2 regions of the Leuconostoc sp. XM4 genome follow, and region 2 is predicted to be linked to the other one. Evidence: predicted binding sites of a transcription regulator. Region 2 holds the regulator's gene; the other holds the start of a gene.

Region 1 (6,833 bases), 420 kb from region 2:
TAAACTTTTGTTGTAGTTCTAAGAATAGATCTTTAATCGCCTCGTCATCTTCTAAAATTCCTTCATGGCGTGTCGAGTATTCGTACAAGAACCGACCAATTTTACCAGCGTCAAGTGCCGAACCACCGCCAAGTAAAATAACTGTATCTGGTTTGAAGTCTGCCATTTGGCGAGCAATTTCAACAGCTTGTGACAAAGTTGGGTCAGGCTTAACTGAACCATAGATATTTGTTTCAACCTGTTCTTGACGTAACTCAAGTTGACCTAGTACTCTGCCAACAAATCCGAACTGAACCATACCAGGATCAGCGACAATAAATGCACGGTTTATAGTAGGCAAGTCTTGTAAGTAAGTAATGGCATTGGCTTCGTAGTAAACTTCCTTAGGTAAACGAACCCATTGAGGACGATTACGGCGGCGAGCCACGGTCTTAATATTAAGTAAGTCGTATGTTGATAAGTTATGAGACAATGAATTCTTCCCCCATGATCCGGTACCAAGTGTCAACGATGGACGCATAGCATCTGTATAAATATCCCCAACGCCACCGATTGAGTCAGGTTGGTTAACCAAAATACGTGATGCACCAATAGCGTCAGCATACTCTTTAATGAATGGATCATCTTGTGAACCAATTTGAATTGCTGCGTTGTGCCCTGCGCCTTGATAGTTTAACAAGGATTGAACAGTCTCAATAGCTTCTTCACGCTTCTCAACTTTATAAATTGAAAGTAATGGCGATAACTTTTCAGAAGATAACGCTTCACCTATGTTCTTCTGATCTAATTCGAACAAAAGTACATCTTTACCATCAGGAATCTTTACGCCTGCTTGCTCAGCAATCCAACGTCCTGACATACCAGCAACAGGACCAGCAATACCAAATCCCTCTGCATTAGGCTTAAAGACATAATCAGCAATTTTCTTGTAGTCTTTCTTAGGAACAAGGTATGCACCTTGTTCTTGTAACTTAGTTAAAATTTCGTCATAGATTGGTGCTTGAATAACGGCTGAGTTTTCTGTGGCACAAATCATGCCATTATCGAAACGCTTTGATAACAACAAATCGGACACGGCACGATCTGTGTCAACAGTTGCATCAATATAAACTGCACCGTTTCCAGCACCGACACCCATGGATGGATTTCCTGACTTCAAAGCTGCATTAACCATTGATGGCCCACCAGTAGCTAGAATTGAAGCAATGTGAGGATTTTGTATCAGCGCACTTGTTGCATAAAGTGAAGGCTTTTCAATCCATTGGATAAAGTTTTCCGGTGCGCCTGCTTTAACAGCAGCATCATAAACAATTTTTGCAGCAAGAACCGATGCTTTTTGAGCCTGGGGATGGAAAGCAAAGATAATTGTGTTACGTGTCTTTGCTGTCAACATTGATTTGAAAATAGTTGTCGACGTTGGATTTGTCGTTGGGACGATTCCAGCCAAAATACCAAGTGGGGCTGCTAATTCTACCTTACCTTGAATCTTGTCTTCACTAATAACACCCACAGTCTTATCAAACTTAATAGCGTTATAAACTGATTCTGAGGCGAAACGATTTTTCGTATCCTTATCTTCCACAACCCCACGTCCAGTCTCGTCGTGAGCAGCATGGGCTAACAGAAGTGAATTCTCAGAACCTGCCAAGGCCATAGCTGCAACAATTTTATCAACTTGTTCTTGCGAAAATGTTGAAAATTCAGACAATGCCTTTTGTGATTTTTCAATCAATACCTCAGTCATCTTCTCAGCTTGTGTTTGTAATTCCGCTTTTTCTTCAGGGGTCAAAACCTTTTTTGCGGGTTTCTTTGCAATTGCTTCTGCCATAATCTTTGCTCCTTTACTTGCTCATTTATTAACAATATAAGTATATATCATTCTTTTTTAAAAAGCAACCTTTTTTGAATATGTTTCTTAAACCCTTATTTAAAAGCTTTTGTTAGCGCTAACATAATAATATATATATTGTACAATAAATCACATATTTAGATTAGTGCACAAAAAAACACCTCAATTAAAGAAATTGAGATGCCTTTAAAGTTATATATTGAATTTAACTAAATACCATACCCCCATCAACAATTAATGTTTGGCCTGTCACATAGTTTGAATCTGAGCTAGACAAGAAGGAAACCACATTTGCTATATCTTCCGGTTCACTTAGTCGTCCTAAGGTAATTCCTTCTGAAAATTGTGCCATTCCCCATTCGTCGTCTTTACCAGCGTTCACGCTTACTTCATGAGCAATATCTTCCATCATCGGTGTTTTCACAATTCCAGGCGCAAATGCATTTACTGTAATACCAAATTCTGCTAACTCTTTAGCTGTTGTTTGTGTAATACCGCGAATGGCAAATTTTGTTGATCCATAGGCAGTCAAATTAGCATTTCCTTGCACACCAGCTTGCGATGTTGCATTAATGATTTTGCCACCATGACCAAATTCCTTGAAGGCTTCTGTCGCAGCTTGTGTTCCCCAGACAATACCATTAACATTAATGCCCCATGTCCAGTTCATATCATCTTCCGTTACTGACATGATTGGTGTCGTAGGCGCAACACCCGCATTGTTAACAATCACATCAAAACCATTGAACTTTTCTTTCGTTTCTTTGACGGCTGCAAAAACTTCATCACGTTTAGCCACATCAGCCTTAATAGCAATGGCTTCACCACCATTTTCATTAATTTCATCAGCTACTTTTTGTACTTTTTCAATATGACGTCCAACTAAGGCAACCTTAAACCCATCTTTTGACAATCGTTCTGCGATTGCCTGTCCAATTCCTTGACCAGCTCCAGTTACCAAAGCGACTTTATTTTCTGACATTGTTTTTTTCCTCACAATTTTCTAATGCATATATTCTATACCTTAATTGTGATTTTGTAAACTATCTTTAAGCACCTTTCTTAATGCTATAATAAGAAGATAATCAACTAAGGAAAAAATTACACAATGTACTATATAGATGGTCAATTTTATCAACTGGGATATAAACAAAAAATTAGTTTCTTTTTTATCTCTTTAATCATTAACTCATTTGGTAATGGATTAAGTGTGGCTAGCGCCATGGGTTCGGCCCCATGGACTGCAAGCGCCGCTAACTTATCTAACACCACTGGCTGGCAAATTAGTATCTTTTTAGCTATTACAGCTGTTTCTGTGGCATTCTTAAATATGTGGTTAGCCATGCGTATCAATTGGTTACGATTACTCGGCAATATTTTCTTCGGTATGGCGTTTAGTATTTTAGTTGGCGTATTCGCCAATTACTTTGTCTCGCTGGGCATTCGTCAACTTAGTTGGTGGTGGCGTATTCCTCTTGACTTGTTTGGTATTTGGACAATTGGCGTGGCTATTTCCATATACCAGCGTGTTAATTGGATTCTTCACCCCTTAGATGACCTGACGAATATCTTACGCTTTGATTATTTCCGTGGCAATGCTAGTAAAGCTCAAATGAGTAATTTCGCTGTTGCAATTGGTATTTCGATTATTTGTCTCATCATTAGCCATCAAATCGTGGCGCTCGGTATTGGCACTGTCATGTCCTTCCTTTTACAGGGACGTAATATCGCTTGGGCGGATCGTCATATTTTCAAACGACTTGTTCATGGTGATATCACCGGTGCATCATAATAAAAAAGAAGACAAACTATTTGTCTTCTTTTTTATTATAGTCTTGAGCTGCCCAGTGATTAATTGGTCCAAACTTATGTCCAACAGCAATTTCATGTTCAATCGCTGTTGCCGTCACATCGTGGGCAATGCGAATAGCTGTTGCAACGTCTTTCCCCTTAGCAATTTCAGCAGCAATAGCAGCGCTTAAAGTGTCCCCAGTACCATTGATGTGTGTAGTATCAAAATACGGGTGCCTTAACCAAAAATCAGAGCCATCCGCGAGAAGAACATAGTCAGCAACCTCATTTTGTTTATCTTGATTATGCCATCCTTTGACAATAACATTTTGAACGCCCAGAGATTGAATATCTTTTGCAGCAGCTGTCTGTTGCTGTTCATTATCAATAGTACGTCCAGTTAGCAATTGTGCCTCAAAAAAGTTCGGTGTTGCAACTGTTGCCAGTGGTAGAAGTTTTTCTTTTAGTGCCTCAAAGGCCGCTGCCTCTAACAATTGAGCACCATGTTTTGTTGTTATTACCGGATCAACTACTAAAGGACCAAAGTCAAACTGTTTATAAGCTTTTACCACTGCTTCAATTAAGCTAGCATCTGATAACATGCCTGTCTTACTAGCGCGAACTTTAAAATCGTCAGCAAGAACCTCAAACTGTTTGTCAACAAAGTGTAGCGGTAATGTTTCCGCAGCATGAATACCGTATGAGTTACCAGCCACAGCAGCAACTAACACACTCATACCGTATGTTTTTCTAATGAAAAATGTATGCAAGTCTGCCTGCATCCCTGCTGATCCATCTGAATCAGAACCTGCTATTGTTAAAACTTGTGGAAATTCATTTACCATATTAAAACCTCTGCTTTCAAAAAAACAGCCGAAGCTGTTTAACTAAAAATCTTTTTTGTGGTGTGACTAATAACCTGATTATTTAAAAGAAAATACGAAATACCCACTTGAATGGGAAACATAATTAAATTCTTAATGACACGTGGTGTAATAAAGGCTAAAAATGAAGGCCAATCGTGTGCTGTATGATACATCATAACCAACCAAATGGAATTTAAACCAATATTAGCAATTAATAATACCAACCCCACAGCAACACTTACTCGCCACCAGCTTGTTTTGTCATGCTTGAAATAAGCCAGTGAATAAATTAACGCACTAATCATTGCTGTAAAAGTGAATCCCACAAAGAATGCACCAGGATTAATAATTGTTGCGCCGATAACGTCTAATATTGCCGCAATTAACATAGACCACAATGGACCATACCATTTAGCAATCAGAGACATCGTTACGAATGCAAAGCTTACTTGAAGTACATTAGTGCCGACTGTCAGCCTGCTCAGCACCATGTGAAGTGCCATCAACATCGCCAATAAAACGAATTGGCGCGTATCTAGTTTTGGGAAAACCCACGTTCGTGTTGTATTTTCCATGCTATAGAACCTCCGAGTGGAGTGTTCACCTTATATAGTGGTGAATGTGACTGATGCACCGCACAAACATTCATTGCTAACACGAAAAAAATGCTAGCAATGAATGTTTGTTTCGTCAGCGGCTCACATTCCGTCTCCGCTGCACTTAACGCGCACCAATCTACCCCGATTTTATTTGTCTTATCGACCCAGACATTGTACCATAAAAAAAAACGAACGTTAACGATAATGCTTACAAAACGTTCGCTAAATTAGCTAAATATACTATTCATCAATCCATATATTCACTATTCTGGTAATATTATCTGGGTTGATGGCCCTTTTTGTTCGGATTGTTCAGGTTGCTCTTGTACTAAAAAGCTTGGGTAAAGTGTCAAAGCTTTTTCTTCAAATCCAACAACAGAAGATCCAAGAACACGTGTAACTAATTCTAACAATCTTTCTTCGAAAAGATCCTTATCAATTTCCTCAATTTCAGGTTTCAGAGACTGTTGATACATATTCATATGTAAGTTGGGAACCAATGCATATTCACGGCCAATTAGGCCAGCCCATTCCTCAAACAATTCATTAGGAATTTCTTCCTCTTCAGCATGCGCTAGGGGCATAAAGTTAACGCTAAATGTGTTAACCGACTCTCCTTCCTCATCAAACTGTTCCTGTGTGATTTCACCATTCGTTAATTCTTTAGCGTATTCAAAGTCAAAAGCTCGCCGTTCGTCAAAAATATGAATAAAACCAGCAGTTGCTTGTGTAGCATCATCTGAATCAACAACACGCAAAATACGATCGCGTTGGCCATTAAAAAGTTGTTGTGTATAATATGACATGATTTTCTCCAATATTCTTGTTACTATATTCTAACATATTACGATATTAAAAAAGAACGTCCACAGACGTTCCAATATGCTTGGTGTTTTTACATTTTTTCTTCTAATTCAACATCAGGGTATTTATCGTGGAACCAATTCAAGGCGAATTTATTCTCGAATAAGAATACTGGTTCATCATACCGATCTTTTACTAGTAAATTACGTGATGAACTCATTTTCTCGTCTAATTGTTCTGGCTTTATCCAGCGAGCAACTTTGGAACCAATGGGTTCAAATTGAATTTCAACATTATATTCGTTTTCCATACGGAACTGGAACACTTCAAACTGCAATTGTCCAACAGCGCCAATAATGTAGTCGCCGCCGTTCCATGATTTATAAAGTTGAATTGTTCCTTCTTGAACGAGTTGTTCAATCCCTTTATGATATGACTTTTGCTTCATCACATCCTTGGCAACCACACGGTTAAACAATTCAGGTGTAAATGTTGGCAAATCAGGGAACTGTACAGCTTTCTTTCCAGAGTAGATTGTATCACCTATTTGGAAATTCCCCGTATCATAGACACCAATAATATCACCAGGAACTGCTGTCTGGACATTTTCACGTTCTTCAGCCATAAATTGTGTCACGTTCGAGAGCTTTAATTTCTTGCCATTCCGTTGTAATAACACATCCATACCGCGATTAAACTCCCCACTCACGATCCGCACAAATGCAATACGGTCTCGATGTCTGGGATCCATGTTGGCCTGTATCTTAAATACAAAACCACTGAACTGGGCGTCTTCTGGATTAATTTTTTTGTCATCAACTGTCGTCATCGCTGCTGGGGCTGGTGCATACGTCAAATATTCACGCAAGAATTCTGTTACACCAAAATTAACCAACGCTGAGCCAAAGAATACTTGTGTTAATT
Region 2 (6,833 bases):
TTAAAATTGTTTACTAAAAAAACAGGTGTGTCATCAATGACTCTGGAGGCCAGAGTGTCCAACCTGGGCGCACTGGCATTGTATGAACGACTGGGCTATAAGCAAACAGGTATTAAGAAAGGATATTACCTCGATAATCGCGAAGATGCGGTATCAATGGCATTACACTTTGATGATTCGACGAGCAACAACTGAAGATATTGACTTGATATGGCATATAGCCGATGCTGCTTTTGGATCATCCCCTTGGCCCAAAAGCGTTTTTGAACATGATTTAGCTAGTCCCAGGACAGCTTATTTTATCGGGGATGGTGGCTTTGTTGGTGTCACAACAATACTTGATGAAGCTGAAATTGTTAGTGTTGCAGTACATCCTGATTATCAAAAACAAGGTGTGGCACAGAACATTTTTAAACATATTTTTAATATGAAGCAAGTTACTCGATTTTTGCTTGAAGTATCTGCACAAAATGGTGGCGCCCAAGCATTATATAGAAAGCTGGGATTTACAGAGTATTATCGTCGTGAAAAATATTATAGAAATGGTGATGATGCAATTATGATGGAGAAAAAAATTGACTAAAATAATTTCCTTTGAATCAAGTGCGGATGAAACAAGTGTCGCCATTGTTGAAGACGGTCACATTGTGCTAAGCAACAGTGTGGCTACCCAAATTAATTCACATCAACGCTTTGGTGGTATTGTTCCTGAAGTGGCCAGTAGACATCATATTGAATGGATTACTCGGGTACTAAATGATGCTTTAAACACGGCTCATGTAGAACCCAAAGCGCTTGATGCGGTTGCTGTGACATATGGGCCGGGACTAGTCGGCTCTTTATTAGTTGGTTTAATGGGGGCGAAAACATTTGCTCTGGCGCATGGTTTGCCAGTTATTCCAGTTAATCACTTAGCAGGTCATATTGCGGCGGCAAATTTTAACAAGCCAATTAAATATCCAGCGATGGCATTAATGGTTTCTGGTGGACATACTGAACTTGTATTGATGCGTGAAGAAAACCAATTTGAAGTCATTGGCGAAACACGTGATGATGCAGCTGGGGAAAGCTTTGATAAAGTTGGGCGGCTATTAAATTTGCCGTATCCTGCTGGGAAGACAATTGATGAGATGGCTCATAGAGGCCAACCAACCATTAAATTTCCAACTGCCATGGCACATGAAGATAACTATGATTTTAGTTTTTCTGGTTTGAAGAGTGCGGTAATTAATTATGTACATCACGCCAATCAAAAAGAGGAAACAATCAATCAGAATGATTTGGCGACTAGCTTTCAAAATGCTGTTGTTGATGCATTAATTGGTCGGACAAAACGAGCATTAGAAAATTTTCCTGTTAAAAGTTTTGTATTAGCTGGTGGTGTCGCCGCAAATTCTCAATTACGTGAAGAATTGACTATGCTATTAAACGATTTTCCAAAGACAGAATTTATCCCTGTTCCGATGCAGTATACAGGGGATAATGCAGCAATGATTGGTGCTGCGGGTTATTGGAATTACAAGAAAAATATTTTTGCTGATTTAGATTTAAACACGGATCCGGGATTGGATTTTGAATTGTTACAATCCTGACATCATTGTGAAAACATCACTATCTTTTGGTAAAACCTTTTTTATATATGGTATACTAGTTATGCAAAAGTTCACAAGTTTAATTAATGGAGATAATTATGACTCAACAACCTAAAATACCGCGTGCAACTGCTAAGCGGCTACCTATATATTTTCGTTATCTAACATTTTTACATGATGCTGGCAAGGAACGAATTTCTTCCTCAGAGTTGAGTGAAGCTATTAAGTTCGATGCGGCAACAATTCGTCGAGATTTTTCATATTTTGGTGCGCTAGGTAAGCGTGGCTACGGTTATGATGTCAAAGCGCTTTTAGATTTTTTCGCCAATGTATTGGACCAAGACAGCTTAATTAATGTGGCTTTAATCGGTGCTGGTAATCTTGGACAAGCTTTATTAAACTTTAATTTCCATCAATCATCAAATATGCGTATTGCAGCAGCATTTGATGCAGACGAAAAGCGTACAGGCACAATTTTGTCAGGTGTACCAATTTATTCAATGGAAGAGTTACAAGAGCAAATAACAGCACAACGTATCAATATTGCCATTCTAACGGTTCCACAAGGTGTTGCACAAGAAATTACCAACCAGTTAGTCGAAACGGGTGTCAAAGGTATTTTGAACTTTACACCAGTACGTGTGACTGTTCCAACTGGTGTTCGTGTGCAAAACGTTGACTTAACAAATGAATTACAGACGTTAGTTTATTTCATCGAAAACTACGGCTCAATTACGACAGGACTATAATTTCACATGACTATTTTAAATTTAGATGATTCCAAAAAAGTAACTGATTATCAGCAATTCGTTCGTGAAAATCCCCGTGGACAAGTAACACAAGATCCATTGTGGGGAGAGTTGAAATCTAACTGGGGACACATTTATGTTTACCACGAAACTGACGGAAAAATTGATGCCGCTATGTCTATTTTAACCGTCGAAGCAGTACCAGGAAAACTATTAGCTTATGTTGGCCGAGGGCCAGTAGCTGATGTTGAGGACATTGACTTGATTAAGTCAATGATTAATGAAGCATTGACGGCTTTGCCAGATAATGTATTTTTGGTACGTATGGATCCTGAGGTGTCATATTCTGATGCATTAAATCAAAAGTATCTTGATGCTGGATTTAAAACAAGAAATAAACAAGTTAAGCATATGCATGGGAACATTCAACCACGTAAGAATGTTGTTTTGTACTATGATGGTCGCGGTGAAGGGGCTAAGCCCATTACAAATGAAGATGAGTTAATGCTTCATTTTAAGCCGAAAGTCAGAAATGATATTCGTCGTGCTTTTCGTGACGGGGTTACTGTTACAAGTGGTGATAGTGAAGAAGACATTCGCGCATTGTTTGATACATATGTGTCGATGGCGAAGAGCCATGGCATTACCCATCGACCAATTGACTATTTCTTACGAATGCAAAAATTATGGGCTGGTACGGGATTATTCCGTGTTTATCTAGCGCATTATGAAGATCAAGTTATTGCCAGTGGCCTTGGATTCTCTTATGGCGATGAGATTTGGTACATGTACGCTGGTTCATATCGTGAATTTGGAAAGCATAATGCGCCTGCTGCTATCCAATACGAAATGCTCAAATGGGGACTTGAATTAGGCAAAGTTGAGTACGATTTTGGTGGCATTGGTGAATTTGATAATTCAGATGGATTATACAAATTTAAGCATGAATTTGCTTACCATGATCCCCATGCTGAGTACATTGGTGAACTAGATTGGGTAATTGATGAATCTGGTTATCAAGAATATCTTAAACAATTTGAATGAAATTAGCGCTTAACGGCGCTTTTTTGGTACAATTGAAAGATAGTATTTACGAGTAGGAGACAAGTAATGTCAATTAAATTAATTGCGTCGGACATGGATGGCACGTTTTTAACGGCAAATGATGAATATAGTCAAGCTAGATTTGAACGCGTTTTATCAGTTATGGAGACACGCGATATGCGTTTTGTTGCGGCTTCAGGGCGTCAAGTTAAAAATCTACAACAATTGTTTGCCCCAACAATTAATAATGGCTTTGAAATGGATTTTGTTGGTTCCAATGGTGCAGTTGTATCAACATTTGAACAACAATTGTATTCAGTACATTTGTCAGCTAATCAATTAGAAAAGGTCATTGACTGGAATGCTAAAAATCCGGAGTCAGCGGAAAACATTATTATCATGACAGGTGATAAAGGAACATATGTGTCTAACCATGCGACAGGTCAAGTCGCGGAAATGGTTTTTCAATTTTATCCCAACGTCAAGCAAGTTGAAAAATTAATGCAAGTTGATGATCACATTTTGGGTATTACTTTTGTGTGGCCAAATAATGAAGTGCATCAACATGTGTCTGCGCTGAGAAATATTTTTGGCAATGAATTGCATGCAACTGGGTCAGGATTTGGCTCTGTTGATGTTTTAGGAAAAGGTGTGGATAAGGCAGCCGGACTACAAGTTTTGCAAGATTACTACAATGTTTTAGATAGTGAAGTAATGGTGTTTGGCGATAATGGCAATGATTTAGAGATGCTGACTAAATACGAAAATGGGTTCGTGATGCCTAATGCGGAGCCGTTTATGCAACAAAGAGTAACTAAAAAAGCCGTCGATGTGAACACAAACGATGGCGTTTTGAAGACAATTGAGCAATATTTAGGTATTTAAAAAAGCGGCTCACGTCGCTTTTTTTGGTGACCAGAATCGGTTAATCGCGATTGCTATGACCACGCCGATGAAAGTATCAATGATACGATCAATGACATAAACTATGGTTGCACCAGCTGGAATGTTTAATGAAATCATTAATAGGGCAGCCATTGCCCCAATAACACCACTATTGTAGTTGAAGCCATCTAATAAAACAATTACAACAATAACAAGTAGAGGTAAAAGAATCATGGAAACCCAGGCAGCTTGATGTGTTTGTTGGTGAACAATGAAATAAAATAGCGCAAAAGCACCACCGACTGTGTTAGAAATCAACCGCACTTTGGCAAAGTTGAGCGTTTTATCCCAACTTTCTCGCAGTGCAAAAACTGCCGCTAAACACGCAACAAAAGGCGGACGATTAAAAAAATAAAATGACGTGATGATTAGCATAACGGCTAGAGCAGTCTTTAATGTACGTAATCCTAATCGAAACTTCCCGAATTGCATAAATTTCTCCAATTAATATTTTATTATTTTATCATAATTTTATGGTACTATCTAGTTATGAATATTATTTGGTTTCATGAAAGGATTTTACTATGTCTAACCCAACCTTAGATGTGCTTAATCAACATATGTCCATACGTTCCTTTACAGATGAAATGGTCTCTGATCAACAGGTTTCAGAAATTATTCGTGCGGCAACTGCTGGGCCTAATATGAATAATTACCAACCAGTAACTTTTATAGAAATTACATCACAAGATATAAAAGCTGATATTACCACTAAGGTAGGCATGAAATATATTGAAACTGCGGCAAGATACTTTGTTGTAACAGTTGACTACAATAAAGATTTAATAGGCTTAAACAATGAGCAGCGCCGCCAGGCAGAAGAGAACATACAGAGCTATGCATTACTTGAAGGTGGTATTGTGAGTGCCGGCATTGCTCTTGGACGGGCTCAAGTCGCTGCTGAATCGCTGGGATTAGGTAGTGTGACCATGGCTGGTGCATTAGGGGCCTTTGAAATTTACGAAGAGCATCTCAACTTGCCACGCTATGTGAAAGCAGTGATGGGCTTTTCAATTGGTCATCCGGCGGATAATCCTGGTATTAAGCCAAAACTTGGTGAAAGCGGATTTTTGATGAAAGATCGCTATAATCAAGTACAGCTAGAAGAGGCAGTTTCCGCGTATAATAAAGTGATGGTTGAATACTATGCGAATCGAGGTATTGAACGTTCTTGGACAGAAAACAATGCCCGAATGTTAACTCGTGAACGAAAAACAACACCATTATTGACGCAGTATGCTAAAGATAAAGGATTTAACCTAAAATAAAATTTTTTTGAATAAAAATGAAAGCGATTACATTATGACAATATTACATTTACAAGCAGAGTTACATGAAAAGATGTGGGGTGGAAACGCCTTGGAAGACTTTAATTATAAAATCCCGAGTGATCACACTGGGGAGGCTTGGACAATTGCTGCCCATAGCAATGGACAATCTACTGTAATTAACGGGAAATTAGCAGGTCAAGGATTGAGTCGAGTTTGGCAAGATCATCCAGAATTGTTTGGTGGTCATGGACGTGATGAAGCATTTCCACTATTAGTGAAAATTTTGGATGCCCATGAAAATCTATCAATTCAGGTTCATCCGAATGATAAACAGTCTCACGAAAAATTTGGCAAAACAGAAAGTTGGTATATTTTAGATGCAAAGCCAGGTTCTAAAATATATTATGGTCATCATGCGAAAACACGAGATGAACTTAAAAAGATGGTTGATCAAAAAGAATGGGACAAGTTATTACGCACAATTCCAGTGCAGAAGGGAGATTTCTTTTATGTCGCTTCTGGTACATTTCACGCTTTAGGGGCTGGTATTATTGCTCTTGAGATACAACAGAGTTCTGATACAACTTATCGATTCTACGACTTTGATCGAATTGATGCCGCCACAAAAGAAAAGCGTCCGCTTCAAATTGAAGAGGCCTTAGCAGTCACTACTGTACCTCATGTAGATCCTACCTTAATTCAAGATACCACGATTGTTGACCAAACTGTCATTGAACGTTTAGTAGTAGCAACAAAATTTACCATAGATAAGTTGTTGGTTCGCGGTCCATCATTGTTTGAACTAACTCACCATTATGAACTGTTTACGGTGATCGAAGGGTCCGGTTTTATTGATGCCGATCAAATCAAAAAAGGTGATAGTTTTATAGTTTTGAGTGATGCAAAAAACTACCGATTAAATGGTGATATGACACTCATACGCAGTTTTGTCACACCTACAACAACAAATAAAGACGTATTTGTGAGATGAATTTAGAAAATGTCGCTAGATTGTAAGTTATTATTTCATTAGTTTTCATCACAATTTACCTTTTGAAAAACTATTTTATGAAAAGAAAATACAAGGTATGTAAGAAAAAGTGAAAGCTTGTACTTTTTGGTAAACTAGGATTATAATTAAATATGTAAACGGTAACAAAAAACTTACTTGAAAGCGTTTACAAAACTGTTTTGTTCCGTTATAATCATATAGTAAGTATTTTAATGAGAAG

Evidence for each region. Region 2 encodes Rex, which represses fermentation and respiration genes when NADH is low (regulators of the CRP and FNR family bind a similar motif). Its sites were predicted from a motif close to TTGTGAANTANTTCACAA; they were not measured.
Region 1: adhE (bifunctional acetaldehyde-CoA/alcohol dehydrogenase) is a predicted target of Rex. The motif match lies at 1,967-1,984, and genes of this name have one in related genera.

The regions. Positions count from the first base shown of each region.
Region 1 is NZ_CP134507.1:119,204-126,036, reverse strand. Features, by position in the region: gene adhE (bifunctional acetaldehyde-CoA/alcohol dehydrogenase) at 1-1,828, opposite strand, end outside; gene RHP64_RS00690 ((S)-acetoin forming diacetyl reductase) at 2,055-2,831, opposite strand; gene RHP64_RS00685 (DUF6198 family protein) at 2,958-3,641, shown strand; gene thiD (bifunctional hydroxymethylpyrimidine kinase/phosphomethylpyrimidine kinase) at 3,658-4,485, opposite strand; gene RHP64_RS00675 (folate family ECF transporter S component) at 4,524-5,081, opposite strand; THF riboswitch at 5,118-5,251, opposite strand; gene RHP64_RS00670 (hypothetical protein) at 5,369-5,911, opposite strand; gene RHP64_RS00665 (peptide chain release factor 3) at 6,001-6,833, opposite strand, start outside.
Region 2 is NZ_CP134507.1:1,735,015-1,741,847, reverse strand. Features, by position in the region: gene rimI (ribosomal protein S18-alanine N-acetyltransferase) at 1-195, shown strand, start outside; gene rimI (ribosomal protein S18-alanine N-acetyltransferase) at 173-583, shown strand; gene tsaD (tRNA (adenosine(37)-N6)-threonylcarbamoyltransferase complex transferase subunit TsaD) at 576-1,592, shown strand; gene RHP64_RS08810 (redox-sensing transcriptional repressor Rex) at 1,691-2,341, shown strand; gene RHP64_RS08805 (lipid II:glycine glycyltransferase FemX) at 2,348-3,385, shown strand; gene RHP64_RS08800 (HAD-IIB family hydrolase) at 3,452-4,270, shown strand; gene RHP64_RS08795 (FUSC family protein) at 4,280-4,762, opposite strand; gene RHP64_RS08790 (nitroreductase family protein) at 4,855-5,598, shown strand; gene RHP64_RS08785 (type I phosphomannose isomerase catalytic subunit) at 5,633-6,592, shown strand.